Regions from separate parts of the Pseudarthrobacter defluvii genome, predicted to be linked through region 2. Evidence: predicted binding sites of a transcription regulator. Region 2 holds the regulator's gene; each other region holds the start of a gene.
The links. Region 2 encodes LexA, which represses DNA repair genes until DNA is damaged. Its sites were predicted from a motif close to TCGAACANNTGTTCGA; they were not measured.

Region 1: the regulator LexA is predicted to act here: its motif matches at 5,158-5,173, upstream of JCQ34_RS00690 (LexA family protein).
Region 3: the regulator LexA is predicted to act here: its motif matches at 3,290-3,305, upstream of JCQ34_RS19060 (shikimate dehydrogenase).
Region 4: the regulator LexA is predicted to act here: its motif matches at 3,681-3,696, upstream of JCQ34_RS10250 (DUF6504 family protein).

Annotation. Positions count from the first base shown of each region.
Region 1 is NZ_CP066362.1:135,484-143,058, forward strand. It holds gene JCQ34_RS00665 (carbohydrate kinase family protein) at 1-446, shown strand, start outside; gene JCQ34_RS00670 (matrixin family metalloprotease) at 494-1,276, opposite strand; gene JCQ34_RS00675 (ABC transporter substrate-binding protein) at 1,692-2,870, opposite strand; gene JCQ34_RS00680 (lmo0937 family membrane protein) at 3,160-3,306, shown strand; gene JCQ34_RS00685 (Y-family DNA polymerase) at 3,390-4,670, opposite strand; gene JCQ34_RS00690 (LexA family protein) at 4,713-5,144, opposite strand; gene JCQ34_RS00695 (hypothetical protein) at 5,282-6,124, shown strand; gene JCQ34_RS00700 (HAD family hydrolase) at 6,240-7,058, shown strand; gene JCQ34_RS00705 (hypothetical protein) at 7,179-7,427, shown strand; gene JCQ34_RS00710 (glycerophosphodiester phosphodiesterase) at 7,477-7,575, shown strand, end outside.
Region 2 is NZ_CP066362.1:1,534,110-1,541,684, forward strand. It holds gene JCQ34_RS07070 (class I SAM-dependent methyltransferase) at 1-151, opposite strand, end outside; gene hflX (GTPase HflX) at 582-2,162, shown strand; gene JCQ34_RS07080 (ATP-dependent DNA helicase) at 2,155-4,215, shown strand; gene lexA (transcriptional repressor LexA) at 4,327-5,064, opposite strand; gene JCQ34_RS07090 (LysM peptidoglycan-binding domain-containing protein) at 5,424-5,774, shown strand; gene JCQ34_RS07095 (histidinol-phosphate transaminase) at 5,876-6,994, shown strand; gene hisB (imidazoleglycerol-phosphate dehydratase HisB) at 7,056-7,575, shown strand, end outside.
Region 3 is NZ_CP066362.1:4,100,334-4,107,908, forward strand. It holds gene pcaH (protocatechuate 3,4-dioxygenase subunit beta) at 1-384, opposite strand, end outside; gene JCQ34_RS19055 (bifunctional sugar phosphate isomerase/epimerase/4-hydroxyphenylpyruvate dioxygenase family protein) at 428-2,317, opposite strand; gene JCQ34_RS19060 (shikimate dehydrogenase) at 2,317-3,198, opposite strand; gene JCQ34_RS19065 (IclR family transcriptional regulator) at 3,353-4,216, opposite strand; gene JCQ34_RS19070 (MFS transporter) at 4,451-5,770, shown strand; gene JCQ34_RS19075 (ATP-dependent DNA ligase) at 5,879-6,967, opposite strand; gene JCQ34_RS19080 (AEC family transporter) at 7,020-7,575, opposite strand, start outside.
Region 4 is NZ_CP066362.1:2,228,642-2,236,216, reverse strand. It holds gene JCQ34_RS10285 (ABC1 kinase family protein) at 1-353, shown strand, start outside; gene JCQ34_RS10280 (lipoate--protein ligase family protein) at 459-1,208, shown strand; gene JCQ34_RS10275 (mycoredoxin) at 1,247-1,504, opposite strand; gene JCQ34_RS10270 (SOS response-associated peptidase) at 1,637-2,398, shown strand; gene JCQ34_RS10265 (VOC family protein) at 2,424-2,846, opposite strand; gene JCQ34_RS10260 (chorismate mutase) at 2,866-3,186, shown strand; gene JCQ34_RS10255 (hypothetical protein) at 3,211-3,600, opposite strand; gene JCQ34_RS10250 (DUF6504 family protein) at 3,732-4,082, shown strand; gene JCQ34_RS10245 (DNA polymerase III subunit alpha) at 4,094-7,575, shown strand, end outside.

The sequences.
Region 1 (7,575 bases), 1.4 Mb from region 2:
CGGAGAAGTTCGTGGTGCTCTCCGATGTGGTCAAGGCGTCCGACGAGGACCTGGCCTGGCTGTATCCCGGGCAGGATGTGCTGGATTCGGCGCGCCAGTGGCTGGCGCTCGGCGGGGAGGAGGGGCCCGCGATGGTGGTCGTCACCCGTGGCGCGGAGGGCCCGTGGGGCGTGTGCCGGGCCGGCGAAGTATCCGTGCCTGCGCCAAAAGTGGACGTTGCGGACACCGTCGGAGCGGGGGATTCGTTCATGGCGGCGCTGCTGTCCGGCCTGGTGGACCGGGAGCTGGATGGAGCCCAGAACCGGCAGGACCTGCGGGCCCTGCCGGTTGAGGGATTGGCCGAACTCCTGGAGCACGCCGCAAGGGCCGCCGCCGTCACCGTGTCCCGGCCGGGGGCCAACCCGCCCACGCGCGCTGAGCTGCACGGGGCTGAAAAAGAGGGCTAAGCCGGTGGGGAGCAGTCGATGGGGTTCCTCCGCGGGCAGCAGTCCTCCTAGAGCTGCGGCACGCAGGGTCCCGCTCCCAGCAGTGCAAGCCCTGCGCGGTCGCCGGCTGCGAAGTCCTGCACGCCCTTGTTCTCGGCATACATGAGCTGGCTTGGATCGTTCGCGTGGGCCAGGCCCAGCACGTGCCCGAGCTCGTGCATGATGATGGCCCGCACTTCCGCGGCGCCATCCGGCCTGCTGGCCATGATGCCGGCGAGGTCGGGGGCGTCCAGGCTGATCTGGCCGGCGGCGAGGACCAGCGGTTGTCCAGGGGCTGTTGCATAGCCGCTACCGCCGAGGCCTGCGACGTTGCCGGCGAGTTCAGGGGTTTCCGCGGGCGACGACCAAGCGATCAGCACCGGTGCCCAGCGCTTCCCGTAGCGCTCAGGCTGGAAAGCTTGACGTTGATCTGCCGGCGCTTCCGTAGTGGTTCCGTCGTAGACAAACTGCAGGCCGGAGGCGCGGGAAACGGCTGCCACCGCTTCGTTGATCAGCCCATCCCCACCCGGCAAGGCATTGTCCGGCCGAACAACGTAATGCACGGGGCGGCACGGATCGTACGCCACTAATGTCTGTCCCGCCTTGGGCGATTCCTGCAGCACGAATGCCGTTGAACCGGTGCTGGCCGGCGGCTTGCCCAAGGGTGACGGGGCGGCCTCCACGCCTGGCGGCGGCACCTTGGCGCCGGGCAGGTACGGGGCAGTGACTGGGAGGACCGCGCGGTCAAAGAACGTCGGCGTGAAGTACAGGCAGACCACGACGGCGATCCCCAGCATGGTCCGGAACTGCACCGACCGCTTGGGCCGGCGCTGTTGCTTCCGGGGCCGGCGCCCGAACTTCCGCAGGTCAGGCGGGGAAGGTTCAGGAGTGCGCCAAGGCGCCGGCGGCTCGGCCTTTCCCAAAGCCTCATCGATGGCCCACTGCGGGACCCGTCCGCTGGCAGAACGCCGGACGTTCGGCGGGAGAAAGCCGCCTGACTTATCCGGCAACGAATCCCTGTTTGTCCCAAAACCGTGCACCGGCGTCCCCCAATCCTTGGCCGCCCGCCGCAGGGCAACCCCCTCAGCCTAGTGGCGGGCTTCCCACTCCGGGCTCAGGAAATACGAAGGATTTCCGCAAAAAGGCTCCCATGAGAAATCGATTGCTCCGTAGATGCCGTTTTGGACGCTCAAAAGGACATTTACGGAGCAATCGATGTGGGTGGGGCTACTCCTTTCCGAGCCCTGCAGCTGACGTCTTCTCGTTCGAGACGCCGTTGAGCGCGCGCAGGTCGAAGATGCCGCTGATGTCGGCCTGCTTGGTGGTGCCGGCAGTCACGCCGTCGGCCAGGAGTTTCCCGTAGGTATCGGCCAGCGGGTCCACGGTGAACACGATGTTCTTCAGCGAGCGGTCGATGACGTCGGGCTTGAGCTCCGCGCCGGCGGCTTCCTTCAGTGCGGCGTTGATGACGGTGGCCTTCTCTCCAGCGGATGCAGAGCTAAGCCACTCAACGGACTTCACGTGGCCCTTCAGCAGCGCCTTGACGGTGTCCGGGTGGTCGGCGGCGAACTTTTGGTTCACGATCAGGATGGTGGTGGGGAACTCCCCCGGCTTGCCGGACAGCGAGCCGTCCCACAGGTCCTTCTCATCCACCAGCACCTTGGCTCCGGCGGTCAGCACCAAACGTGATGCCCACGGCTCAGGCAACCACGCGCCATCGAGCTTTCCGTCCTGGAACAGCTTGAGGGTCTGGGCATTCTCCGTCGGGTTGATGGCGACGTCACCGCTGCCGTCCACGTTCGTCTTGTAACCCTGGCTTGAAAGCCAGGCACGGAGGGCCACGTCCTGCGTGCCGCCTAGCTGCGGTGAAGCCAGGGTCTTGCCCTTCAGGTCGGCAGCGGAGCTGATGCCCGGCTTGACCACCAGCTGAGCGCCGCCGGCAGCAGCCCCGGCAATGATGTTCACGGATTGTCCCTGGCTTTTGACGAACGAGTTGATGGCCGGGTTGGGTCCGATGTAGGTGGCGTCGATGGCGCCGGCATTCAGCGCCTCGATGGCTGCAGGGCCGGCGTTGAAGACCTGGGTGCTGAGTTTGGTGCTGCCGAGTTCATCGGCGATGAAGCCCTTGCTGACGCCCACCAGGGCAGGCGCGTGCGTGACGTTGCCGAAGTAGCCGAGCTTCAGCTCCGCAGCGGGGTTGCCGGAAGGAGCAGTCTCCTGTGATGCGACCGGGGCGGCGTTGTTGACGGCGGAGGCGACCGCGGCACCGCCGCCGATGAGCGCCAGGGCGGCGGCCGCGATGCCGATCTTCAGCCCAAGCTGGCGCTTGGGCTCGGCCGCCTGGCCGGCGACGATCCGGGTGGAACCTTGCTGGTTCCGGGGACTGTTGTCCTGCGAGTTTGCCATGGTGAAGTCCTTTGCTGGGGCGGATGCTGAGACGAGGTTACGGAGCACCCAGCGGCCCCACAATCACTGCCGTAGCAGGCGTTCACGGGGCGACGCGAACCCTCAATGCGGCGTAGCGGGGCGTCAAAATTCGACGCGGGACGTCTTGATTCGGGGCCAATACAGCAGGCCCCGGCAGCGACTGCGGTCAGCAACGGCTTTTCCTGATTGACCTGCGTTGATTCACCTGCCGTTTTGGTGGGTACGTGCCCGGCATGGGGATTTTGAAAAACTAGTCAAGGAGACTCTCATGTTGCTTTGGATCGCCATTATCATCGCCGTTCTGTGGCTTCTCGGACTGCTCGCAAACATCGGTGGCGGCCTTATCCACATTCTTTTGGTCGTCGCAGTAGTCGTCCTGATCTTCCACTTCGTCACGGCCCGGCGGCGCGTCTAGGCAGGAAACGTCCAGACAAAACCGCCCAGGCAGTAACGAGGTCCCGCCGCCGGCAATGCGCCGGCGGCGGGACCTGCTCCGTTTCAGGCCGCTTTGACCAGGGGGAGTTCGTCCCAGTGCGTGGTGTACCGGGGCGAGCGCATGTCCCGTTTCATGGTCCAGTCCAATCCGGACCTGATGCCCGCATGCCCCAACCCGATGGAGCCCCGCCCGAAGCGACGGCCCACGTCCTCAAGCAGGGGCCCGATGCCGCGTTCCTCATGCCGGTTTTCGAACGGCTCCAGCGGCGGCTGGTTTCCCGTAGGCCGCAGGTCTGTGAGCATAAGACCCGCCTTGGCATACTTCAGCCCTTCGCGGATGTGGGGCAACAGGGCGTGCGCGGCCTTGGTGAGCAGCAGCGGATCCGCCGTGGGCATGGGCAACGAGACGCACACAGAGGGATAAGCCTGTTCGTTGACCCTGAATGGGGAAGTGGCAGCGAACGCCGTCAGGACCTTCGCCTGCAGCCCGTGCTTTGAGAGCCTGGCACTCGCCTGCTGACCGTAGATGCTGAGGACCTCACGGAGGCCGGCGGCAGTGGCTACAGGCGTGGCGAAGGAGCGGGAGAAGATCAACTGGTCGCGTCCAATCCGTTCCTCCTCCATGGGGATGCACGGTGTGCCGCGCAGTTCCAGGACGGTGCGCATCAGCACCACGGAGAATTTGTCCCGGATCATCACGGGATCCGCCCGGATCAGGTCCAGGACGGTGAAAATCCCCAAAACGTTCAACCGCTTGCTGAGCCGCCCGGCGATGCCCCAGACCTCATCCACCGGCAAACGGCCCATCAAACCCTCCCGCACGTCAGCCGGAACCGACTCCCACAGGCAGACCCCGCCAAAAGCGGGATTGTTCTTGGCCCATTTATTGCAGAGTTTTGCCAGGGTCTTGGTGGGCGCAATGCCCACACAAACGGGAACCCCCACGTTCCGCCGGACTGCCTCTTTTATCCTCCGGCCAAGGGACAGCAGCTCATCCGGGGCGCCCTTGACGCCCAGGAACGCCTCGTCGATGCTGTAAACCTCCAGCCAGGCCGAGTACCTGCCCAACAGCTCCATCACACGGGCGCTGATGTCCCCATACAGCTCGTAGTTGCTGGACTTTGCCACCAGGCCCCATTCCTTGGCCCGCGGCGCGAGCTTGAACCAGGGTTCACCGGTGTTTATGCCCAGGGCTTTCGCCTCGGGGGAACGGGTTACCGCGCAGCCGTCGTTGTTGGACAGCACCACCAGCGGGCGCCCTTCAAGGGAGGGGTCGAACGCGCGCTCGGCTGAGGCATAAAAACAGTTGACGTCCACGTGCGCGATCTGCGGCATCTGCGGCATGACGGCAGGCTTGGCCACGGCAATTCTCACCCCTTGCGCAGCTCAGACATGGTGCAGGCACCTGGTTGCAACACCCCAGATGGTCAGCTCGGACAGGGCGGGGACGTGGATGTCCTGGTACTTGGGGTTCTCCGCCTGGAGCACCACTCCGGTGCGGGTGATGCGGAGGCGCTTGACCGTCAGTTCCCCGTCCAGCACCGCGATCACCACGGATCCGTCCCTGGGTTCCAGGGCGCGGTTCACGATCAGTTCGTCACCGTCGCTGATGCCCGCTCCCTCCATGGAGTCCCCGGTCACCCGGACCACGAAGGTGCTGGTGATGTCCTTGATCAGGTGCGCATTCAGGTCGATCCTGCCGTCGAAGTAGTCCTGTGCGGGCGACGGAAACCCGGCCGCCACCGCCACCGGCGAGATCAGCACCGAGAACAACGAGGCACCCGCATCTATCACGCGGGGACCGATAACAACGCCCACAACACACCTTTATTCGAAAATATGTTCGATAGTTTCAGTGTAGCCCCGGAGGCTGACAACGGACACTCCTCAAGGCTGGGGCGCCGAGGGGCTAGGCTGGGAGCACCGTCGGCTCTGGGGGGGAAACGATGCGGTTCTTGAGGTTTTGGTTCGTTCCGGCAGTGATGCTCGCCGCGCTCACGGGCTGCGAGTACAGCGGGCCGCCGGAGGGGCAACCGGCGAAGCCGTCAGCCACGGCGGCAACGGCACCTCAGGAGGTGGCCACCGGCCACGCGGAGGATCCGCGCCCGGCAGAGGTGCAGGCCATGCAGGAATGGTCGCGCCGGCAGCTACAGCTCGAGCTGCCAGGCCAGTTCGCCGGGGCCACCATGTCAAGCACCACAGTCAGTTACGGCTTTGCGGCGGCAAAACCCGGCCATTACGACGTTCACTTCACCTGCCAGGGTCCAACGGAGACGGAGCTGTCGCTCGCCACCCAGGCCGGCGGCGAGGTCCTCGTGCCCGTCCAGGTCCCCTGCGACGGTGCCGTCTTCAAAGCCCAGGTGACGCTTTCCATCCTGGGAGTGGAGTTCCTCATGAGCCCTGCGGACGGCGCCAACGGCCGCTACGCCTTCCGGCTGGTGCCAGCCTCCCCAGCGCTTACCGCCACTGTGCTGCAGGGAACGGGCGGACTGAAGGCGGTGGTCAATACCGGCCAGGCATCCGCTCCCGGACCTGCGGCGGAGCTCAAAGGCACGCTGGACAGGGACGGGGCAGGGTGCGTCATCCTGCAGGCGGAGGGCGGGGACGATTACACGCTGATCTTCCCCGCAGGAACCAGCCTCAGCGGCGGGACACTCGTCCTGCCCGCCGGCCCCCGGATTACCGCTGGCGACCCGTTAGTCCTCACCGGCAACCGGGTACCCGCCGATGAAGGGCTGAGCATGTGCCTGAATTACGCCCGGCTATATTCCGTGGAATCGGCTGCGATCATCCGCTGATGGAAAGGGCAGATCCGCGTCCAGCAGGCGCGGGAGTTCTTCCCCAGCAGGTACGACGGCGGCCTGCCGCCTTCCAGCGAACGCCAGCTGCCCAACGCCCACGTAGACTTGCAGGATGCGGCTGGTAGCAAGCGATATCGACGGAACGATCCTCGGGCACGACGGCAAAATCAGCCCCCGCACCGTCCGCGCCTTCCACGCCTGCCGGGACGCCGGCGTCGAACTCGTCTTTGTCACCGGCCGCCCACCCCGGTGGCTGCACCCCCTCGAAGAGCAGCTGGGCCACACTGGTCGCGTGATCTGCTCCAACGGCGCGGTGGTGTGGGATCTCGAGGCGGACCGCTTGGTCTCTGCCCGCGCCCTGGCCATCAACACCGTCATGGAAGTGCGGAGCATTATCAAAGAACTTCGCCCGGCGGCGCTGTTCGCCGCGGAGACGCTCACCGGCTTCCACCTGGAACCGGGCTTCATCGAGAACGAATCCAGCGAGTTGCTCGCCGAATTCACCCCCGCGCCGCTGAAGGACACGCTCACCCGCGACGACTCCGTGGTGAAATTCCTCGCCATCGTCCGCGACGGCACGCCTGACGACTTCCTCGCCGAGGTGGCTCCCGCCGTCGGGCACCTGGCCGCCGCCACCCACTCCTCGCCCGGCGTCGCGATGCTGGAACTGTCCCTTCCCGGCGTCAACAAGGCTGTCACCCTGGCAGAGTATGCGTCCGCCCTGGGCATTGAGGCGGCCGACGTGGTGGCTTTCGGGGACATGCCCAACGATATCGAGATGCTCCGCTGGGCCGGACACGGCTATGCGATGGCCAGCGGCCACCCGGAGGCCATCCGCGCGGCAGGGCAGCAGGCGCCGCATTTTGACGACGACGGCGTGGCCCAGGTTTTGGAGGCCCGGCTCGCTTCCCTGGGCGTCCAGTTTTCCTGAAACTACCCTGCCGGCTCCGGCGGCACCGTTTTCCCAGCCTGCGCTCACCTGGCGTTTACCTTCCCGCCGTAGCGTGAAGCGTGGAGAGCAGGCACCTCCGCCGGCTCAAAGGGGGTAACGATGGCAAGAAGCACCAAGCAGCACGCAGCCGATGGGCCGCTCCGCGCAGCAACACCGGCCCCGCACTGGAAGCAGCTGCGCCAAGGCGACCGCGTCCGGGTCCTCTTTTCACCCGGCTTTGAGTCAAGCGGCGTGGTGGACACCATCACGCCGGACCACACGGCGGTTTGGGTCCACCTCGACGGCGGCCGCGGGCGCACCCTGCTGCATTGCAGCGACGGCGTGGACATCCTTCCGTGCACCGACTGAACTGCAGCAGCGCTGACTGAAGGCCTCGCGCCTCGGGTACGCTCGCAGTGTGACCCTGCCCTTCTTCGAGCACCCGGACGACGCCGGGCGGCAGCTGCCCATCGCCATGGCCCACCGCGGGTTCTCCGCCGATGGGCTGGAAAACTCG
Region 2 (7,575 bases):
GAAGCACGGCAGTGCCTTTGTCGATCCCATCCGGACTGAAGATGCCGGTGGAGGTGTGGAGGCTGCGCGGCTTGCCCGCCAACTCCACCTTGAGTGGCTTACGGGTGAAGGGGCCGGCGGGGGACGTGCTGAAATAGTGTGCTGACTCCATAACTCGCCAGAGTAGTTCCCCTTGCAGCGTAAAGGGAAACCGCGCTGCAGCCCCTCTGCTACGCTGGAACGCATGTTCCTGATCTTCGAGTAGCCGGCACGGGCCACGCCCGTCCCGCAGCCTGTCCTCTTGCGACAGTCCGTCCCGCAGCGACGCAGGTTCCACGCCTTCCGCTTGCGCACCGGCCAGACCACCCAGTCTGCCCGGCCGCCGGACAACACTCGAACGTCAGCCTCCTGCTGCACGTCCCGCCATTCTCCGGCCCTTTCCCGCCGTGCCGCCGTTTTAAGGCGGCATTCCCAGCCCGGCATCGCAGCCGGCGCAGACCATCAGGAGAACCATGACCGCAGGCCGTCAGCCCAGCGCGAATACTTTCCAACTTCCACCCAATCAGCACTATTCTGGAATTGCCGAATCTTCAAAGGAGACCATGACCAGCCAGCCCAACACCGGTTCCGATCCAGCCGCCCAGGACATGAGTCCGCAGGAAATCCAGGCTGTTATCGACCGGATCCTCGCCAAGGACGTACCGGCCAAGAATGTCAGCACGCCCCGGGGTGAGGGCAGCGGTGATGGAAAAGCGGTGCTTGGCAGGGCCCAGGCTATTTCCCGCCTCGACGAAGAACATTCAACGTACGACGGCGACCAGCAGGACCTTGAGGAACGTCGCGCGCTGCGCCGCAGGGCCGGCCTGTCCACCGAACTGGAAGACGTCACCGAAGTCGAATACCGCCAGCTGCGCCTTGAGCGGGTGGTCCTTGCCGGTCTCTGGTCCGAGGGAACCCTTGCCGACGCCGAAAACTCGCTGCGTGAGCTGGCCGCCCTCGCCGAGACCGCGGGTTCGGAAGTCCTCGACGGGCTGGTGCAGCGCCGCGACAAGCCGGACCCCGGAACCTTCCTGGGCTCGGGCAAGGCACAGGAACTCAAGGACATCGTGATGTCCACGGGAGCGGATACCGTGGTGGTGGACGCCGAACTGGCACCTTCGCAGCGGCGTGCTCTTGAAGACATCGTCAAGGTCAAGGTCATCGACCGGACTGCCCTGATCCTGGATATCTTCGCCCAGCACGCCAAGAGCCGCGAGGGCAAGGCGCAGGTGGAACTCGCCCAGCTGGAATACCTGCTTCCGCGCCTGCGCGGCTGGGGTGAGTCGATGTCCCGCCAGGCCGGTGGCCAGGTCGGTGGCGCCGCCGCCGGCATGGGCTCCCGTGGCCCCGGTGAAACCAAGATCGAACTGGACCGGCGCCGCATCCGTACCCGCATGGCCAAGCTGCGGCGTGAAATCGCCGCGATGAAGCCCGCGCGCGAAACCAAGCGGGCCAACCGCCGTCGTAATGAAGTGCCCTCCGTGGCCATCGCCGGATACACCAACGCCGGCAAGTCCTCCCTGCTCAACCGCCTCACCGACGCCGGGGTCCTCGTGGAGAACGCGCTGTTTGCCACGCTGGATCCCACGGTCCGCAAGGCGGAAACCGCCGACGGCCTGGGCTACACCCTGGCCGATACCGTGGGATTCGTCCGTTCGCTGCCAACCCAGCTGGTGGAGGCTTTCCGCTCCACGCTCGAGGAAGTGGCGGACGCGGACCTGATCCTGCACGTGGTGGACGTCTCGCACCCCGATCCGGAAGGCCAGATTGCTGCCGTCCGGAAGGTCTTCAGCGAAGTCGACGCCCGGAAGGTGCCGGAGATCATCGTGCTGAACAAGGCTGACGCCGCCGACCCCTTCGTGGTGGAGCGGCTGAGGCAGCGCGAACCGCGCCATGTGGTGGTCTCAGCCCGCACGGGCGAAGGGATCCCGGAACTGCTGAAAGTCATCAGCGAATCCATTCCCCGGCCGTCGGTGAAGATGCAGCTGCTCATCCCGTACGACCGCGGCGACCTGATCAGCAAGCTTCACGAGTCCGACGCCGAGATCCTCAGCATGGACCACGTGGAGGCCGGCACCAGGGCTGCCGTCATGGTCCGGGAGGGCCTGGCGTCCGAACTGGAACCCTTCACCGTCAATGACTGACACCGCGGCGGACGAAGCCGCGCAGACGGCCGGCGAGCAGTTCGTCATCGAACTGCTCGACCGGGCCGTCGCAGGCATGGGTGGACAAAGCCGCACTGGACAGCACGAAATGGCCCTGCAGGTGGCCCGCGCCATCGAAACGGGCAACCACCTGCTGGTCCAGGCGGGCACCGGCACCGGCAAATCGCTTGCCTACCTCGTGCCGCTGATCGCCCATGCCCTGGAAAGCAACAAGCCTGCGCTGGTCTCCACGGCCACGCTTGCCCTGCAGACCCAGATCGTGGGCAGGGACCTGCCCCGGCTCCTGAAGAACATCACCCCGGCACTGGAACGTCCGGTCAAGGTCGCCTTGGTCAAAGGCCGTTCCAACTACGTCTGCCGCCACAAGCTCGAAGGCGGTTTTCCCTCCGAGGAGCCCTCCGAAGGGCAGCTCTTCTCGCTTGGCGAGGACACCAGCGTGCCGCACTTTGCTGCGTCCGTGGGCGGACCCTCCTCGCAGCTTGGGAAGGAAGTGGTCCGGCTCCGCGAGTGGGCGGAGAAAACGGCTACAGGGGACCGGGACGAATTGCTCCCGGGCGTGACCGACCGCGCCTGGCGGCAGGTCTCCGTAACGTCCATGGAGTGCCTGGGCGCCCAGAAATGCCCCATGGCTGCAGAGTGCTTCAGCGAACTCGCCCGGCAGGACGCTGCCGAAGCGGACGTCGTGGTGACCAACCACGCCATGCTCGCCGTCAGCGCCTTCGAAGGACTTGCCGTCCTGCCTGAATACGACGTCGTGGTGGTGGACGAAGCGCACGAACTCCAGGACCGGGTCACCGGAGCCGTGTCGGGGCAACTGTCCGTCGCGATGGTGCACGCCGCCGCTGCCGGTGCACGGAAACACACCGCCATCACCGTTGATGCCCTCAACGCCGCCGCCGCCAACCTTGAGCTGGCCCTCGCCGGCGCACCGAATGGCTTGCTTCCCAATGGCCTGAACGATGAACAGCTGGACTGTGTGGACCAGCTGCGTGAGGCCTGCCGGGCTGCACTGTCCGATTCCAAGGGGGACAGCAACACCACGGCCGACGGCGGCCGGCAGCTGGCCAGGTCCCGCCTCATGCTCATCCTGGAACTATGCGAGCGTCTGGTAGCCGCCCGGGAGAACCGGGAAGTGGTGTGGTTCTCCCGCGCCAGCACCTTCGACCCCGGCCAGGGCTACTCGCAGCCGGATGAGAATGCACCGGTGCTGATCAACATTGCCCCGCTGTCCGTCGCCGGGCGGCTGCGGGAAGGGCTCTTTGCCGACCATACGGTGGTGCTGACTTCCGCCACCTTGGCCATCGGTTCCGCTTTCGAACCCGCTGCAGGAGGGCTGGGCCTTCTCGGCGACGGCGCTCCCAGCTGGACCGGCGTGGACGTCGGCTCACCCTTCGACTACCCCAAGCAGGGCATCCTCTACGTCGCCGGACACCTGCCCAAGCCCGGCCGCGGCGTGTCCCCGGAGGCGCTGGAGGAACTGGAAGCACTGATCAAGGCGTCCGGCGGGGGAGCCCTGTGCCTGTTCTCCTCACGCCGCGCGGCCGAGGAAGCTGCCGACGCCCTCCGGCCCAAGCTGGACATGACCGTCCTCTGCCAAGGGGAATCGACCATGACTGCCCTGGTTAAGCAGTTCGCCGATGAACCGGACACCTGCCTTTTCGGAACCATGTCCCTGTGGCAGGGAGTCGACGTCCCGGGCGGTTCCTGCCGGCTGGTGGTGATTGACCGGATCCCGTTCCCGCGACCCGACGATCCGCTGATGACGGCGCGGTCGCGTGCCGTGGCGCAGGCGGGCGGCAATGGTTTCATGTCCGTTTCAGCCACCCACGCCGCGATCCGGCTGGCCCAGGGTGCCGGGCGGCTGATCAGGTCAACGGGAGACAAAGGTGTGGTGGCCGTACTCGACTCGCGGCTGGCTACCGAGCGCTACGCCGGATTCCTGCGGGGCGCCCTGCCTCCGTTCTGGGCCACCACTGACCGCAGCAAGGCGCTGGCAGCCCTCACCAGGCTGGGCGCGGACGCGCTCCGATAGACCCGGAAGTGCCCCAGGCCCGCCGCGGTAAAACAGGGGCGGACCTGGGGCAGATTAAGGCACTTTTCGGATGTGGGTTTGGGCCGGCCAGTACGCGCCGGGGGCAACGCGCTAGAGCGAACGCAGGACCGAGACGACTTTGCCCATGATGGTGGCGTGGTCGCCCAGGATGGGTTCGTACTGTGTGTTCTGGGGGAGCAGCCAGGTGTGGCCGTCGCGCTGGCGGAAAGTTTTGACCGTTGCTTCGTCGTCGAGCAGCGCAGCAACGATATCCCCGTTGGCGGCGTCGGCCTGGCGCCGGACCACCACCCAGTCGCCGTCGCAAATGGCGGCGTCCACCATGGAATCGCCGGCCACCCGCAGCATGAAGAGTTCGCCCTGGCCCACGAGCTGGCGGGGGAGCGGCATGACATCCTCGACCAGCTGTTCGGCCAGGATGGGACCGCCGGCAGCAATCCGGCCCACAAGCGGAACCATTGCGGTATCGAGCGCGGTGGGCAGTTCGGTGACCGATGCACCCGCACCGGCTGGCTGCGGTGCAGGAGAGTTGCCTGCTGCCTTGCCGGAACCGCCGTCCAGCGTGAGGGGCATCAGCACTTCCATGGCGCGCGGCCGTTTGGGATCGCGGCGCAGGTAACCCAGTTTCTCCAGCTGGGAGAGCTGGTGCGTCACGCTGGACAGGCTTGCCAGCCCCACGGTATCGCCGATTTCGCGCATGGAGGGCGGATACCCGTTCTCATTGACCGAGCGCTGGATGGTTTCGAGAATCTTCTTTTGCCGGGGGGTCAGGCCCTTGGCAGTCCTCTTGCTTTGCGGGGCGGTCCTGCCCCCGGCGGCTGCTGCTGCCATATTCGCCAATGCCTTTCGCTTGCCGCCGGATCTTCCACCCCGGTGCTGGTCTGCATGCACCGCCGGAAGGACTCCCACTGTCATTGTCAGACCCTGCTGTTCAACTTCAGGGGTGGTTGTTCTTTGGTTTCAAAGCTAGGCCAGCCGCATTGCTTTTTCAAACATTTGTTCTAGCGAGTCTCGACATTGTTCGTTGATAAGTGCTAAAACTTAACAAGCAAAGGTCGAACATGTGTTCTAACCAGCGCATGCCCTATTCGAAAACGTGGCCGGAGGAAGTTCCGGACCGCGGTCTGAATGGTCGGGGCAGCCGCGGGTGGACACCCGGGCAGCACGGCAGGTCCAGGAGGGCTCAGTTCATGTCAGCTTCATCTCGTCACCAGGTTTCAGCTTCACCCGCGCCCCTTCGGCTCACCCGGCGGGGACGGATCGTCCTGATCGGAGTTCCGCTGGTACTCCTCGCGGTTCTCCTGCTGTCGCTGTCGGGGTTCTTCAACTCGCCGGCCAAGGCCTCCGACTCCGCGGCGGACCTGGCGGTGACACCCACGGTCACCGTAACGGTGCAGCCGGGCCAGTCGCTGTGGACCATCGCCGGTGCGGTTGATCCGGACCGCGATGCCCGCGACGTGGTCGCGGATATCGTTCAGCTCAACAACCTCAGCGCCGGATCCGTCCTGCCGGGGCAGCAGCTGTTCGTCCCAACACACTGAAGCTCGCTCTCCGCCCGGCGCCAGGCTGTCGAGGCACACGCCGAGGGCGAACAAGACCCGTCACATTTTCCGGTCGTTGCCGCGGCAACTAAACTGTTCAGGTGAACGACCAGCTAGAGCGTCTGAACCGGCTTCCCCTTCGCAGCAACCTTCGCGGGCTCACCCCTTACGGGGCGCCCCAACTGGACGTCCCCATCCTTCTGAACGTCAATGAAAACACCCATGGTGTCCCCGCCGACGTGCGGGCAGCCATCAGCGCCGCCGTAACTGAAGCGGCCGCAGGCCTGAACCGCTACCCGGACCGGGAGTTCACCGAACTTCGGAAAGCCCTGGCGGAGTACCTCGGGCATGGCCTCGACGAGACCAACCTATGGGCAGCCAACGGCTCCAACGAGGTCCTGCAGCAGATCCTCCAGGCCTTCGGCGGCCCCGGACGCACAGCCTTGGGCTTCCCTCCCACGTACTCCATGTACCCCCTGCTGGCCAGCGGGACCGACACGCAGTACATCACCGGAGAGCGCGCCGAAGGATACGACCTGAGCGCAGAGTCAGCCGCGCGCCAGGTCAAGGAACTGCAACCGAACATCGTGTTCCTCTGCTCGCCCAACAATCCCACCGGGACCGGGCTCGGCCTGGATGTCGTGGAGGCTGTCTACGAGGCCGGGGAGGACAGCCAGGCCATTGTCATCGTGGACGAGGCCTACCATGAGTTCGCGCACGACGGCACGCCCAGCGCGCTGACCCTGCTTCCCGGCCGGGAGCGGCTCATCGTGTCCCGCACCATGAGCAAGGCGTTCGCCCTGGCAGGCGCCCGCCTTGGCTACATGGCTGCCGCGCCGGAAGTCACCGACGCCCTGCGGCTGGTGCGCCTGCCCTACCACCTCTCAGCCATCACGCAGGCCACCGCGCTTGCCGCCCTCGAACACCGCGAGGCGCTGATGGCGGATGTCCAGGACATCAAGGCCCAGCGGGACCGGATCGTGGCGGAACTGACCCGGATGGGCCTGACGCCCGCGGCCTCCGACTCCAACTACGTGTTCTTCGGCGGCCTGGAAAACCCCCACCAGGTCTGGCAGGAACTGCTGGACGCCGGTGTCCTGATCCGCGACGTCGGAATTCCCGGTCATCTTCGGGTCACCGCAGGCACTGAGGCGGAGACCACAGCCTTCCTCACGTCCCTGGAACGCATCCTTGCGGGCCACGCCGCGCTTCCCGCCTAGACTTGTAGTGCGGCGCTGGACGCCTTGAACCACTTCTTCTCCCACTAAGGATCCCTTCACCATGAGTCCAATCGGATCGAATACGGCCGCGGCCCGGACCGCCCGCATGGAGCGTGCCACCAGCGAGTCCTCCGTACTCGTGGAGATCAACCTCGACGGAACCGGGGTGTCGGACATCGATACCTCAGTGCCGTTCTACGACCACATGCTGACCGCCCTGTGCAAGCACTCCCTGATCGACATGACGGTCAAGGCCACCGGTGACACGCACATCGACGTCCACCACACCGTGGAGGACGTTGCCATTACCTTCGGCGAGGTCCTGCGCACTGCCCTGGGCAACAAAGCGGGAATCCGCCGTTTTGGCGAGGCCACCGTGCCGCTGGACGAAGCGCTTGCCAACGCAGTGGTCGATGTATCCGGGCGCCCTTACCTGGTCCACGGCGGCGAGCCGGCGGGCCAGGAGTACCACCTGATCGGCGGCCACTTCACTGGCTCCCTGACCCGCCACGTCTTCGAAGCCATCACGCTGCACGCCGGCATCTGCCTGCACATGAACGTGTTGGCCGGCCGGGACCCGC
Region 3 (7,575 bases), 1.7 Mb from region 2:
GTCCAGGACCTTGCCGGACACGATGATCCGCTCACCCAGCGGCTCCCCGTTGTGCTGGATGGTCAGATCCGACTCCAACGCGTGCACGTCCTGGTGCCCGAACGCCGGCGAGAACAGCTCAATGGTTTCCGGGTCCGCGTGTTGCAGGCTCTTGGTGGGATGGCGCAAAATGCTGCTGCGGTAGGGCGGGTAGTCCAGTCGCGGCTGGATTTCCTGCCCGGCACCGTCCTTGAGGGCCCGCTGGTAGGCCTCGCCGATGGCGGTGATCTCTGCACTGAGATCCGCCTGCGACTCGACGGCCTTGTCCAGCTGGTGGGCAGCCTTTGGTTCGGCCGGGGGCACGAGTTCCTCCGACTCCAGCTCCTCGGTGATGTTTTCCGACACGGCTGGCTCCTTTCTGATCTGTTCGGGTTGCTTGGCTTGTGGTTTAGGGGGTGCGGGTCCAGGTGCTGCGGTGCAGCGAGTCGTACTGGACCGCGTGCCGCACCGGGGCGTTCGGCGCGCCGTAGCCGTCGTAGTTGCCGCGGCGTTCCACCATTTCGAAGAACACGCTGCCCACGGTGGCGGTGTAGAAGTGCAGGAATTCCCCGTCCGCGTCCCGGTCGAAGAGCAGGTTGAGCTCCTGCAGGGTGGCCAGGAATTCCGGCTCAAGATCAAACCGGGCGTCCAGGTCCTCGTAGTAGTTGGCGGGGATCTGCAGGAATTCCAGGCCGCGGTCCCGCGCGGCGCGGGCAGTCGCCACGAGATCGTCCACAGCGAAGGCGATGTGCTCCTGGTAGGTCTTGCGGGCCTCGTTCCGTGCCTGCTGGATGGGGGCGAGGTTCAGCACCAGCCGCACCGCGCCGTCGGAGGTCTGCATGACCTGCGAGCGCACCAGGCCGCTGGGGCTGGGCACCTCGGCAAAGGGCTGGGGTTCCAGGGCCAGGGCACTGGTGTAGAAGAGGACTGCCTCGTCGAAGTGCTGCCACGGCTGTGCGAGGTTGACGTGGTCAATGACCGCGCTGGCGCCCGCGGAGGGGTGTTCCAGCCCTTCGCCGAACTCATGCGTCCATGCCGCCGTGCCGTCGGGGCTGCCCTGGCACAGGAAGATCTCAGTGGAGTCCGGCGCTGAGATGCCTTGGAATACTTCCTCGTCCGCCTGCACCTTGCGGGCCACTACGGGGGCCTTGAGCTGCTGGGCCCGGGCGGACGCAATCACGGGGGAATCGACGTCGAACCCCAACGCGGCAATGGCCGGCTCGGCGTGCTGCGCGGCCTGTTCGTTGATGATCACCCGGGCCTGGCCCATGGTCCACAGCTGGACATCCTTGGTCCGGTGCCTGCCCTCGAACGCGAAGCCCAGCTGGCCCAGGAGCTTCTCCAGCTGCGCGGTGTCGTCCGCCTTCACCTCGGCGAAGTTGAAGCCTGCGGGCTCGTTCACCTTGGGCAGCGTGGCCAGCTCCATGGGATAACGACGACGGAGGGCGCCTCCGTTGCCCGGCGCGTCTGCGGCGGAGGTGCTCAGCCATTTTGCGCTTTGCTCCTCCAGCCAGATCAGGGACCGCATGGCATCCACCGCGGTGCGCTCGACGTCCGACTGGCGGAAGACGTCGTTGAAGACCTCCAGCGACACGGGTCCGGTGTAGCCGGCGCGGACCACGTGGCCCATGAACTTGGCCAGCTCGAACTGGCCCTCACCGGGGAACACCCGGTAGTGGCGGCTCCATGACAGGACGTCCATGGAGAGCTTTGGGGCGTCCGCCACCTGGACAAAGAAGATCTTGTCCGCGTTGATGTCCTCGATGGGCGCAGTGTCCCAGTCCCGGCTCAGGATGTGGAAGGAGTCCAGGCAGGTTCCCAGGTTGGGGTGGTCCACCATCTCCACCAGCCGGTAGGCGTGCTCGTAGTCGTTGACGTATTTGCCCCACGCCAGGGCTTCATAGGCCACCTTGACGCCGTGGTCCCCGGCCAGACTGGCAAGCTGTGCCAGCTGTTCGGCCCGGACAGCGTCATCGTCAATTGTGGCGGTGGCAACGTTGGAGCACACCAGGATGGTGTCCATGCCAAGGCGGGCCATAAGCTTGAACTTGGCCTCTGCGCGGCGCAGGTTGGCCTTCAGCAGGTCCGGCGTGACGCCGTCGAAGTCCCGGAACGGCTGGTACAGGTCCAGGCCAAGCCCCAGGTCGGCTGCCGTCTTCCGCACGTCCTCGGGGCTGAGCGGGGAGGTGACCAGGTCCTGTTCGAAGATCTCGATGCCGTCGAAGCCGGCGATGGCGCAGGCCTGCATCTTTTCCTTCAGGGTGCCGGAGAGGCAAACCGTGGCGATTCCGGTGCGCATCAGGCGGCCACCTCCTCGGCGGCCACGAGCTCCAGGAAGTGGCTGCGCATGCGCGCCGGGTCTGCCTCGAGCCCGGTGAAGATCCGGAAGGCGTCGGCGGCCTGGCCCACGGCCATCCGGCCGCCGTCCAGCACCTCGCAGCCCTTGGCGCGGGCGCCGCGGACCAGTTCGGTGTCGATGGGGCGGTAGACGATGTCCGCCACCCAGTGCCGGGACTCCAGCAGGTCCAGGTCCAGCGGGACGCCGGGATGCGCCGCCATGCCTACGGGGGTGCAGTGCACCAGGCCGTCGGCCAGGCGCATCAGCTGCGGCAGCTCCGCCGTCGTGCGTGCCGTGATGGTGCTGTCCGGGAAAAAGCCCTGCAGCTCGGCAGCCCTGGCGGCGGCTCGGGCGGGGTCCATGTCCACGAGGTCCAGCGTGCGCACGCCGGCGGTGAGCAGGGCGTAGGCGACGGCGGATCCTGCGCCGCCGGCACCCAGCTGCACCACGCGGTCCAGTTTCGCACCGGGCAGGCCGGACGCCAGGGCTGCAGCGAAGCCGGAAAAATCCGTGTTGTGGCCGATGAAGCGGCCGTCGCGGATAACCACCGTGTTGACGGCGCCCAGCCGGCGGGCGTCGGGGCTTGTTTCGTCCAGGTGCTGCAGGACCAGCTGCTTGCAGGGATGGGTAATGTTCAGGCCATTGAAGCCCAGGGTGCGGGCACAGTTCAGGATGCTGCCCACTGATTCGGCGGTTAGCCCCAGTTCCAGCAGGTCGATGGGGCGGTACAGGTAGCGCAGGCCCTGCACGTCACCTTCCCGCTCGTGCATGGGCGGCGTGAGCGACGGCATCACGCCATCACCGACCAGTCCCACCAGGTAGGACTCAGTTCGATTGCTCATGCGTGCAGCTCCTTTGGTACAGCACCTGGCAGCGGCGGAACTTTGCCGCGCTGCGGGTGATAGGGATTACGGTACATCAAATGTTCACTTATCGCACTCATGTTCTAGATGCGAACAAGTGTGATTTTGGGGCAGGCCCTTATCTCGGGTCCTGCTACCGCTGCGGCAGCCGCGCGGCCAACTCGGCGGCGGCTTCCTGCAGCAGGGGCACGTGGGCGATCAGCTCGTCCAAGCCCAGGCGGAAGACCGGCACGGCAGTTGCCAACGAGGCGAAGGCGTGCCCCTGGTCGTTGAGCAGCGGTACGGCCACTGCGCGCATTCCGGCTTCGTTTTCCTCGTCCATGACGGCGTAGCCCTGCCCGCGAACTTGCTCGATTTCAGCCCTGAAGGCGTCGCGGTCGGTGATGGACTTCCCGGTGAGCGCCTCCAGCGGGAGCTCGGCCAGCAGCTTTTCGCGTTCCGCGTCCTCCGCAAATGCCACCAGGGCCTTGCCCACCGCGGTGGTGGAGAGTGAGCCGAGGTGGCCGGGGTCGCTGGTGACGCGGAAGGTCTGCGGCCCGTCCACCTTGCTGACGGTCAGGTGGTGCAGGCCGTCGCGGACGCTAAGGATGGTGGCCTCGCCGGTCCGCTCGGTGACCCGGCGGAGGATGGGCATGGCCGTCCCGGCGAAGCCGTGGTGGTTGGAGACCCGCTGGCCCAGCTGGAAGATCCGCAGGCCCAGGTGGTAGCGGCGTCCATCCGGCTCATAGTCAACGAAGCCGTCACGGGTCAGGGAGCCGAGCAGGCGGTAGGTGGTGCTGAAGGGAAGTTCCGCCCGGCGGGATATGTCCGCGGCGGTGGCGCCGCGCGGTTCGTCACCCAGCAGGACAAGCAGGCCAAGGGCCTTGCCCACCATGTCCGTGCGGTCGGCAGGACGCGCGCCGACCTTCCCCTCCGGAGGCATGGCGTTCACGGGTTCCGCGATGGGGGCTGCGACAGCGGATTCTTCATTGGCCGCTGTGGTTTGGTTCACACTCATAGCTCAATGTTGCCACAATGTGAGAGCTACTTCTAGATAGTGATTATTTTTCTTGACAGGTGACAGCCCTCACAGTCATAGTTTCTGTATCGCACAAGTAGCTCCCACCATGTGGCTATTTATGCCGGGTCTTTTCCGGACTCCAGCCGCATCGCGCCCCGCCCGCACCAAGGCAGCGGCGGCTGCGACCCCCCAGATCCATCCGCGACAATGTCGTCACACCAAAGGAACACCATGAGCAAGACACTTCCGTCCGCAGGGGCAGGTGCCCTCACGCAGGCCGGGACGCCCCGGAAGGCCGCCCTCGCCAGCTTCCTCGGCAGCGCCGTCGAGTACTACGACTTCTTTATCTTTGGCTCCGCCGCCGCCCTGATTTTCCCCACGGTCTTCTTCCCCAGTGCCGATGCCAACGCCGCCATCATGTCCTTCGCCACCTTCGGGTTCGCCTACGTGGCACGCCCCGTCGGCGCCATCATCCTGGGCCACTTCGGTGACCGGGTAGGCCGCCAGAAGGTCCTGATGTTCACCCTGGTGCTCATGGGTGCGTCCACCTTTGTCATTGGCTGCCTCCCGGACTTCCGCACCGTTGGCTGGTGGGCTCCGGCCCTGCTGGTGCTGGCCCGGCTGTGCCAGGGCCTCTCCGCCGCCGGCGAGCAGGCCGGCGCTTCCTCCATGACCCTGGAGCACGCCCCGGACAACCGCCGTTCCTTTTTCACCTCCTGGACCCTCACCGGAACCCAGGGCGGGCAGATCCTCGCGGCCCTGGTGTTCATTCCCGTCCTGGCCCTGCCGGATGAAATCAAGTTCGGCATCGGGTGGCGCATCCCGTTCTGGCTCAGCGCCGCCGTGGTTGTGGTGGCGTTCCTCATCCGCCGCACCCTCCACGAGCCGCCCGCGTTCGAAGAGGCCCGCAAGACCGCGCAAATCGCCAAGCTCCCGGTTGCCGACCTGCTCAAGGGCCACTGGCGCGACGTCCTCCGCGTGATCTGCTGCGCCTTCATCGCCGCCGTCTCCACCGTGTTCGGCACCCTGGCCATCAGCTACGCCAAGACGGTGGCCGGCGTTGACGGCACCACCACCCTCTGGCTGGTGGTGGCTGCCAACATCGTGGCTCTGGGCACCCAGCCGCTCTTCGGAATGCTCGCGGACAAGATCGGCCGCAAGCCGGTCTTCATCTACGGTGCACTTGCCAGCGCGATCCTGACCCCCGTGTTCCTGCTCAGCCTGGAGTCCGGCAGCGTCCCGCTGATGTTCCTGGCCGCCATCGGCTACTTCTCCGGCGGCTACGCAGCCGCCAACGCGGTGTGGCCGTCCTTCTACGCGGAAATGTTCAGCACGAAGGTCCGCTTCTCCGGCCTGGCCATCGGCACCCAGCTGGGCTTCCTGATGGCAGGGTTCGCCCCGGCGATCGTGGCCGCCATGGGCGGCATCAAGCCCGGCGGCTGGGTGCAGATCTCGATCTTCACCGCCATCATCTGCGCCGTCGCCGCGGTGTCGGCGCTGACCGCCAAGGAGTCCTTCCGGACCCCCACCAAGCAGCTCGGCCTGAAGTAGGAGCGCCGCCGCGCACAGACTGGCCCAGTTTTCAGGCCGGAGAGCCCGCCATTCCCCCAAATGGCGGGCTCTCCCCCGTTAAAACTGGGCCAGTCCCGGCAGCGGCCGCTACCCCCGTCCGGTCTCCAGCACCGAGGCCAAGTCGAAGTTCACCGGCTCCTCGAGCTGCTCATAGGTGCAGGATTCCGGGTCCCGGTCCGGGCGCCAGCGGTTGAACTGGGCCGTGTGGCGGAAGCGTTCGCCCTCCATGTGGTCGTAGCGGACCTCCACCACCAGTTCGGGCCGGAGCGGCACGAAGGACAGGTCCTTCCCGGCGCTCCACCTGCTGCCTTCGGCGTTCCGCGGGGTCCGCTCGCCTTCTTCCTGCTTGCCCCAGGCCCACGGGTGGCCTTCGAAGTCGGTGACCAACGGCTGAAGCTGTTCGAACAATTCCTGCCTCTTCTTCATGGGGAAGGCGCCGATCACGCCCACGCTGGCCAGGCCGCCGTCGTCCTTGTACAGGCCCAGCAGCAGGGAACCGATGGCGTCCGGCCCGCTCTTGTGCAGCCGGTATCCGGCCACCACGCAGTCAGCGGTGCGCTCATGCTTGACCTTGAACATCACCCGCTTGTCGGGCTCGTACCGGCCGTCCAGCCGCTTGGCCACGATGCCGTCCAGCCCGGCACCCTCGAACTGCTCGAACCACTGAGCGGCGGTGTCCTTGTCCGTGGTGGCGGCCGTCAGGTGGACGGGTGCCTTGCTGGCCGCGAGCGCCTTCTCCAGCGCGGCACGACGCTCGCTGAAAGGCCTGCCGGTGTAGTCGTCATCGTCACGGGCCAGGAGGTCGAAGGCCACGAAGCTTGCCGGGGTCTGTTCCGCCAGCATCTTCACCCGGCTGGCGGCAGGGTGGATGCGCTGCTGCAGCGTGTCGAAGTCCAGCCGGTCCCCGGACGCCCCCACCAGGATGATCTCGCCGTCCACCACGCAGCGCGGCGGCAGGTTTTCCTTGAGCGCGGCAACGAGTTCCGGGAAGTAGCGGGTCATGGGTTTTTCGTTGCGACTGCCGATCTCCAGGTCATCGCCGTCACGGAAGATGATGGACCGGAAGCCGTCCCACTTGGGCTCATAGCTGAGGTTCCCGCTGCCTGGAATGCCGTCGATGCCGCTGACGGCCTTGGCGAGCATGGGCGGGACGGGCGGCATCACGGGAAGTTCCATGTGCCCATTCTTGCCCGGCCGGCGCCCCGCGGGTAGGGCGGCGCGCCCGGTTTCAGGCGGCCAGCAGCCAAACGATCAGCACCAGCACCGGTGCGGCAGCCGCGGTGGAGAGCAGGATCGTTTCCCGTGCCACGGTCACCCCGCGCCCGTACTTGCTGGCGAACAGGAAGACGTTCTGGGCAGAGGGAAGCGCCGCCATGAGCACCACGCCCAGGAGCATGCGGTGGTCCAGGTTGAACAGGAAGCGTCCGACGACGAACGCCACCGCCGGCATCACCGCGGACTTGAGTGCCGTGGCAGTAAGGATTTCCGCCGTGTGGCCGCCGCTGCGCAGCATCCTGGTTCCGCGCAGCGACATGCCAAACGCCAGCAGCACCACCGGCACGGCAGCCCCGCCCAGGAGCGTCAGTGGGGCCATCACCGGGTCCGGCAGCTTCACGTGGAGCGCGGCCAGGACCACGCCCAGGAGCGAGGCGATGATCATGGGGTTGCGAAAAGGCTGCGTCAGCATCAGGCGGGGAGAGAACCGGCCCGCCTCGGAAAGGTCCAGCAGGGTCAGGACCAGCGGGGCGAACAGGAGCAGTTGCACCAGCAGGACTGGGGCGACC
Region 4 (7,575 bases), 690 kb from region 2:
TGGAACCCTACGCAGCTCAGCTGCTGCGGGACGAGCGCGGCAATGTGGTGCAGGATGTGGCCCGGCAGGCCATCGACGCCGCCGCCGTGGCCTTCCGCCTGCCCCGCCGGCTGGACGCCCTGGCCACCCGGCTCGAGGAGGGATCACTGCAGGTAGCCGTTCCGCGGCTGGAGCGGCAGGGTGCCCGGCTGGAAAGGGCCGTGCGCCGCTCAGCCTCCGCCCTGGTCTTCGGCGCCCTGCTGCTCGCCGGCGCCATCGTCCGCGTCGACGACCTGGTGCTAAGCAATGTGCTGATGGCAGCATCGGCCTTGCCGCTTTTGCACGCACTGTGGGTGGGGCGCCGGGGGCGTTAAGGCGCGTGCCGCCGTCGGGCGTACCCTAGGTGTGGCCTGTCCGGCCGCTGCCATCGAACCTGTCGCCACCGAAACCGTCGACGCCAAAGCCCAGGGAGCTTCGCAATGCAAAACACCGCTACCGGACTCCGCCCGCTCACCGTGGTGCGTCAGGACGTATCCCTTGGTGCGGGCCGCGATCTCGAATTTGGCCTCGAGCTTTTGGCCAGGGCCAGGAATGGCGGGATAGGGCCCACCCTGCGGCTGTACCGGCCCGCTCCCACCGTGGCGTTCGGGCAGCGGGACACCCGGCTGCCCGGCTTCGACGCCGCCGCCCGGGCCTGCCGGGAGAACGGCTTCGAGCCACTGGTCCGCAGGGCGGGGGGACGCGCTGCCGCTTACCACCGGGGCACGTTGGTGGTGGACCATATCGAACCGGACGCGGATGCCGTGGCCGGGTCCAAGGCGCGGTTCGGCTACTTTGGCGAACTTTTTGCTGCGGCGCTGCGAAGCGTGGGGGTGCAGGCGGCGGTGGGCGAGATCCCGGGAGAGTACTGCCCCGGTGAGTTCAGTGTGCACGGCACCGACCCGCTGGACGGCTCACGGCGCGTGAAGCTGGTGGGAACTGCCCAGCGGGTGGTCTCCGGCGGATGGCTGTTCAGCTCCGTCATTGTGGTGGAGGATTCGGCCCCGATCCGCAAGGTCCTTACGGACAGCTACGCGGCACTGGGCCTGGACTGGGACCCTGCCACCGCCGGTGCGGCCAATGACCTGGTGCCCGGCCTGGATGTGGCAGCTGTTGAGCAGGCCCTGCTGGAAACATATGCGGGCCACGCCGCCCTGGAAACTGCCTCGTTCAGCAGCCTGGGGGCATGACCCGCAAACGATTGTGCGGCGAGCGCCGCACGCGGCTATCAGGCGGCCAGGCGGCTCTTGACCTCGGCGGCTGACGGGTTGGTGGCTGCGGTGCCGTCCGGGAAGAGGACGGTGGGAACGGTCCGGTTGCCGCCGTTCAGCTGCTCCACGAGCTCTGCGGTGCCCTCCACCTCTTCGATGTTGATTTCGTTGTAGCCGATGCCCTGCGCATCGAGCTGCTTCTTCAGCCGGTTGCAGTAGCCGCACCAGGTGGTGGAAAACATGGTGATGGTGCCGGATTCGGGAGTGAAGTCCACAGGGAGCTCCTATACGTCGCTTGGAAGGTTTCCTTACATTCAACCGTAGCGCGGCCGCCGGTATTCCCCGCTGCCGCAGTGCCTGGGCGGCGCCGCATGACACTTTATGGCGGCCGGTGGCAAGCTGGTGCCATGTGTGGACGCTACGTAATGGCCCGTGCCGTGGGGGACCTCCTGGCTGAGTTCGACGCCGAGCTGGAGGACGAGGTGAGCATTCCGCCGTCATGGAATGTGGCACCCACCGACGCCGTCCCCATAGTGCTGGAGCGCCTGAAGGAGGACAACGCCGGGCTCAGGCAGGTACGGCAACTGCACGTGGCACGCTGGGGCCTGGTCCCGTCCTGGGCGAAGGACCTGAAAATCGGGTCCAGCATGATTAACGCCCGCAGCGAATCGGTGCTGGAGAAACCGGCGTTCCGTAAAGCCGCGAAGTCACGTCGTTGTGCAGTTCCGGCCGATGGCTACTACGAATGGAAGCAGGGCCCCGGGAAGTCCAAGCAGCCGTATTACGTGCACCCTGGCCAGTACCACGGACTGGTTTTCGCCGGCCTCTATGAATGGTGGAAGGACCCGTCCCTGCCCGAGGCGGAGCCCGGGCGGTGGCTGCTGTCCACATCCATCCTCACCGCGGACACGCCTCCGCCGGGGACGGAGTCCACCATCTTTGGGAAGCTGACGGAACTGCACGACAGGGTGCCCCTGCCCATGGACAAGGCCACCATGGAAGCCTGGCTGGACCCCCACGCCGATGACGCAGCCGGCCTCGTGGACCTGGTGCGGTCAAGGGTCAAGGATGCCGCCGCCGACTGGCAGGTTGATTCCGTGGGAAAGGAAGTGGGCAATGTGCGCAACAACGGTCCCGAGCTGATCCGCCCGGTGGAGGCGCTGTTCTAGCAGCCCCGCTCAAGGCGCCCTGCCTTCACACGGTGACCGTACCGCCGTCGTCCACTGCCCAGGTGGGGTTGTAGGCCACCTCCCAGCGGAAGCCGTCGGGGTCGGCGAAGTACCCCGTGTAGCCGCCCCAGGGCTGGGTGACCGGTTCGGCGATGATGGCAGCGCCCGCAGCCGCTGCCTCCTCCATGATCCTGTCCACGTCCGCCGGACTTTCCACGTTATGGCTGAGGGTGATGCAGGGGACACCGGACGGCGGATTCGTGCCTGCTTCGGCCTGCATCTGGCGTGCGTCCCAGAGGGAGAGCACCAGGCCGTGGTTCACCTGGATGAACAGCACCTCCCCGGCCGCCTCCCGGTGGACCGGCCAGCCAAGGCCGTCAATGTAGAAGGCGCGCGAATCCGCAACGTTGCGGACACCGAGGGAGATAAAGTCGACTCTGGGCTCCATGCTTCGATACTGTCAGACGATGGCGACAATTCAAGGAAACGACAGGGATGCCCGGGCCGACAAGGAACAGCTCGCGGCCGTCCGGATTGCCGTTGACGAGGTGGATGAGCAGATTGTCACCCTCATTGCCCGCCGCGAACGGCTGATCAGGATTGCCGGAACCCTCAAGGGGGATGACGCCGAGGTGCGCGCCCCCGGACGGGTGGAGCGCATCATTGAGCATGTCCGTTCCGCTGCGGAGAAAAAGGACATCGACCCGGACATCGTGGAGTCAACGTACCGGGCCATGATCTCCGCGTTCATTGAACTTGAACTGCGGATCCACAAAGAAAACAGCTGAACTTTAAAGTGTTGGTGGAGGTGGCTACAGGGCCTCCTCCACCGGCACTCCGTGCTGGAACTCCCGTCCGTCCGCCTCGCTGAAGGCAGAGATGACGTGCCCCTTTCCCAGCCCATCCAGCGCTGAAAGGGGAAAGCTCCCGGTAATGCTGTTGTCCGAATGGGACACCCCGGACAGGTCGTAATCCTCCTCGACCCCCTGGTCCCGGTTGAACGAGTAGCAGGCGATTGCCTCCCCGTTCATGAATTCAATGCACAGCCGCCGCTGGAATGAATAGTCCGGCGAGGCTCCCATCAGCCCCACCACGTAGGCGCCGGATTCCGGAATGGCGCCGTCGATATCGAACGTGGCAAGGATGGTGGAGTCCTGGGCCTTGATGCTTGCCTGCTTTAGGAGTGCGTCATCGGTACTCATGCCAACATCCTGCTCCCTGCCGCACGCTCCGTCCACCCCCGCCTATGTTTTGCTGCAGACGCGGCGTAGACTGGCAGTATTCGAATACATGTTCGAATAACCATTCCAGGTTTACCGTCCGGGGAGGCGCCATGGGCATGTTCAGCGAGTCCGTTGACGTGGTGTGCTCCGCTGCGGGCCAGCCGGAATCCCTCACCTGGGCAGGCCGGTCCTACACGGTCTGCGCCGAACCTGTCCGGTGGTACGAACGCCGGCAATGGTGGGCGGAGGACGCCAGGGCTCCATTGGGAAGCGGGCAGGGCGTGGTGGACCACGAAATCTGGCGCATCCAGGTGATCCCAAGCCGGAATCCACCCCGCCCCGGGGGTCCCAATGATCCTGCCGGTGCAGAAACCCTCACCCTTGACCTGTCCCGCCACATCCCCAGCGGCCGATGGCGGCTGCTGCGGATCCATGACGCGCTACGCCCCAGAACTGCCTGAAACAGAACAGCATGAGCTTCACCCACCTACACGTTTCCACAGCATTCAGCGCCCACTACGGCGTCTCCTGGCCGGAGGAGCTGGCCATGGCAGCCGCCGCGGACGGGGCTACTGCCCTTGCCTGCACCGACAGGGATGGCCTGTATGGCACCATCAAGCACCTCAAGGCCTGCATGGCTGCCGGCATCGATCCCATTGTGGGGGTGGACCTGGCAGTCTTTGACGACGACGGCGATCACCGCACGCAGGTAGCCGGCCGGGTGGTGGTGCTGGCCAGGGGCAATAACAACGGTGCCGGTTACCGTGCGCTCTGCAGGCTGGTATCCGATGCCCACGCCAGGACATCGGGGAAGGCCGGGGGAGCGGTCCCCGCGGCAGTCACCCGCGCCGAACTTGCCTCCCGCACCCTGGACCCCCAAACCCTCAAGCCGGTGCTGACCGTCCTGCTCGGACCTGACTCAGACGTCGGAAGGGCCATGGGTGGGCGGCGGTACCTGCGCCCCCGAACCCTGTTCAAGCAATGGATCGACGCCATGCCCGCTGGAACAGTGGTGGCGGAAATCGTCTCCCAGCTCAGCGCACCGGGTACCTCGTTCAGCACGGCCCATGCCGTCCGCATGCTCAGGCTCGCCGAGGAGCACCATGTACCTGCCATCCTCACCAATGCCGTCCGCTACTGCGCTGCCGATGGAGCCCCAACTGCCGACGTCCTGGACTCTGCCAGGACCTTGAAGTCCCTACCGGAACTGGCAGGAGAGCCGCTGCTGCAGCCAACCGGACAGGGATGGCTTAAAACCGGGGAGCAGATGCTGGCCCTGGGGAAGGAGATCATTTCCGCTGCAGGTTATGGTGCCGCGGACCTCAAGCAGCTGATGGCCCAGACCGAGGCGCTCGCCGATCTTTGCCGGATCGACCCCACCACCGATATGGGCTGGAAACAGCCAGTTGTCCCTGAGGCGTCAGTCATTGGCATCAACCAGGATCCGCACGCCGAACTCATCCAGCGCTGCCATGCGGGAATCGGCAGGCGGTTCCCCGGTGTCAGCGGCAAGGCAGAGAAGGACATGCTGTTTCGGCTTGACCATGAACTGGGCATCATCAACAACCTCGGATTTTCCTCCTACTTCCTCACGGTGGCGGAGGTGTCCCGGATGATCCAGGACATGGGGGTCAGGGCGGCTGCCAGGGGATCGGGGGCCTCCAGCCTGGTCAACTACCTGATTGACGTCAGCCATGTGAACCCCCTCCAGCACGACCTCATTTTCGAACGGTTCCTTTCCAACGACCGCGCCACCCTTCCGGACATCGACATCGACGTCGAAAGCGCTGAACGCCACAACGTCTACCGGCGGATCTTCGAGCGGTTCGGGTCAGAGCGGGTCACCCTGATGAGCATGCAGAACGGATACCGGGCGCGGGGGGCAGTGCGCGACGCCGGGCTGGCGCTGGGTATGGACGACGGCGAGGTGGGGGAGATCGCCAAGCAGCTGTGGCGGTTTTCGGCCCGGAAGTTCCGGGAGGCGTTGCAGGAAAAGCCCGAGCTCCGGGAGTTTGCCGGCAGGGTTGAACAGCGCGATGCCGATGGCAACCAGCAGCTGGACCTGCTGGTGGATCTGACTGAACGCCTGGACCGGCTCCCCCGCCACATCTCCATGCACCCCTGCGGCGTGATCCTGGGTGATGCCACGCTCCTGGACCGCACCCCGGTCCAGCCAAGCGGGCTTGGCCTGCCCATGAGCCAGTTCGATAAACACGACATGGACCCCATGGGCATGCTCAAACTCGATGTCCTGGGTGTCCGCATGCAAAGCGCAATGGCTTTCGCCGTCCGGGAGATAATACGCATCCACCCCACCAAAAAGGACGTGGTGGCAGCGGGCAGGCACCCACTGGGACCCGATGGCACCGGCCCGGACTACATTGCCGGGGACGGCCGGATCGACCTCAACGCCGTCCCCCTTGACGATGAACCAACCTATGAACTGATCAGGAGCACGCACACCCTGGGTTGCTTTCAGATTGAATCCCCCGGGCAACGGGAACTGATCGGAAAGATGGCGCCCCGGGAATTCAACGACCTCATCATCGATATTTCCCTGTTCCGCCCCGGGCCGATGAAATCGGACATGGTGCGGCCCTTCCTGGAACACCGCCACGGATTTGCCCCTGAGGTTTATCCGCACCCGGACCTCAAACCCGTGCTGCAGGAAACCCATGGGGTCACGGTCTTCCACGAACAGATCCTGAAAACCCTCGACATCATGACCGGTTGCGGGCTGGCCAAGGCCGACGAGTTCCGCAGGGCGTTGAGCAACGAGGCGGGGGAAGCGCAGGTGGAGGAATACTTCCGGCGCCACGCGAAGGTGAGGGGGTACACCCCCGAGGTAGTGGACAAGGTATGGGGGACGTTGAAGTCCTTTGCCAGTTTCGGCTTCTGCAAGGCCCATGGCGCTGCCTTCGCGGTTCCCACCTACCAGTCCGCCTGGCTCAAAACACACCATCCCGAAGCTTTCCTGGCGGGCTTGTGGGAGCACGATCCGGGGATGTACCCCAAACGGCTTCTGGTGGCTGAAGCCCGGCGGCTGGGCATCCCCATCCTTCCCCTGGACATCAACAGGAGCAAAGCCGAGTACCGGGTGGAGCGGATCGAATCCGGCAAGGACACCGGCAAGCTGGGAATCCGGCTCAGCCTGAACGGGATCTACGGGCTGTCGGCCGCCGAATTGAAGCGGATCGTGGCGGGGCAGCCTTATGATTCGCTGGCCGACCTTCGGGCGCGCTCGCGGCTTAGCAAGCCAAACATCCGGCGCCTTGCCCAGTTAGGTGCCTTTGATTCCCTGCACCGGGAAGCAGGAGGTCCGGCCAACCGCGCGGACCTGGTGCAGCACCTGCAGCAGCTCCAAACCGCCAACGGAACCCGCAAGGGCGTGGAGGTGCTGGAGGGGCAGCTGGCCCTTCCCCTGGGCGACATCGAACTAAGGAACATCAAGCCCAGGCTTCCCGCCCCCACGCTGGTGGAAAACGTCAGGGCAGAACTTGACCTCATGGCCGTAGATGTCAGCACCCACCTGATGGAAAGCCACCGCCCCATGCTGGAAAGGCTCGGCGTCACCACAGCGGACAAGCTTCTTAGCATGCGCAACGGCACAGAAGTACTGGTGGCAGGAGTGCGCGTGGCAACCCAAACGCCTCCCATGCGCGGCGGCAGGAGGGTAGTTTTCATCAGCATCGACGACGGCACAGGCTGTGTTGATTCGGTCTTCTTCCATGAGGCCCAGGAAAGCGCCGGACCGCTCCTGTTCGGCACCCGCCTGCTGCTGATCCGCGGCACCACCCGAAGGACCGGTCCACGGGGCATCAGCCTGAGTGCAAGCATGGCATGGGACCTCAGCAGGACGGAGACACTGCCCTTCCCTGAGGCCGCGACGGCGGGCGGCGGGGACGTGGCCCATCCCCTGGATGGCATCAGCAGGACGCTGGCGATCACCGGTTT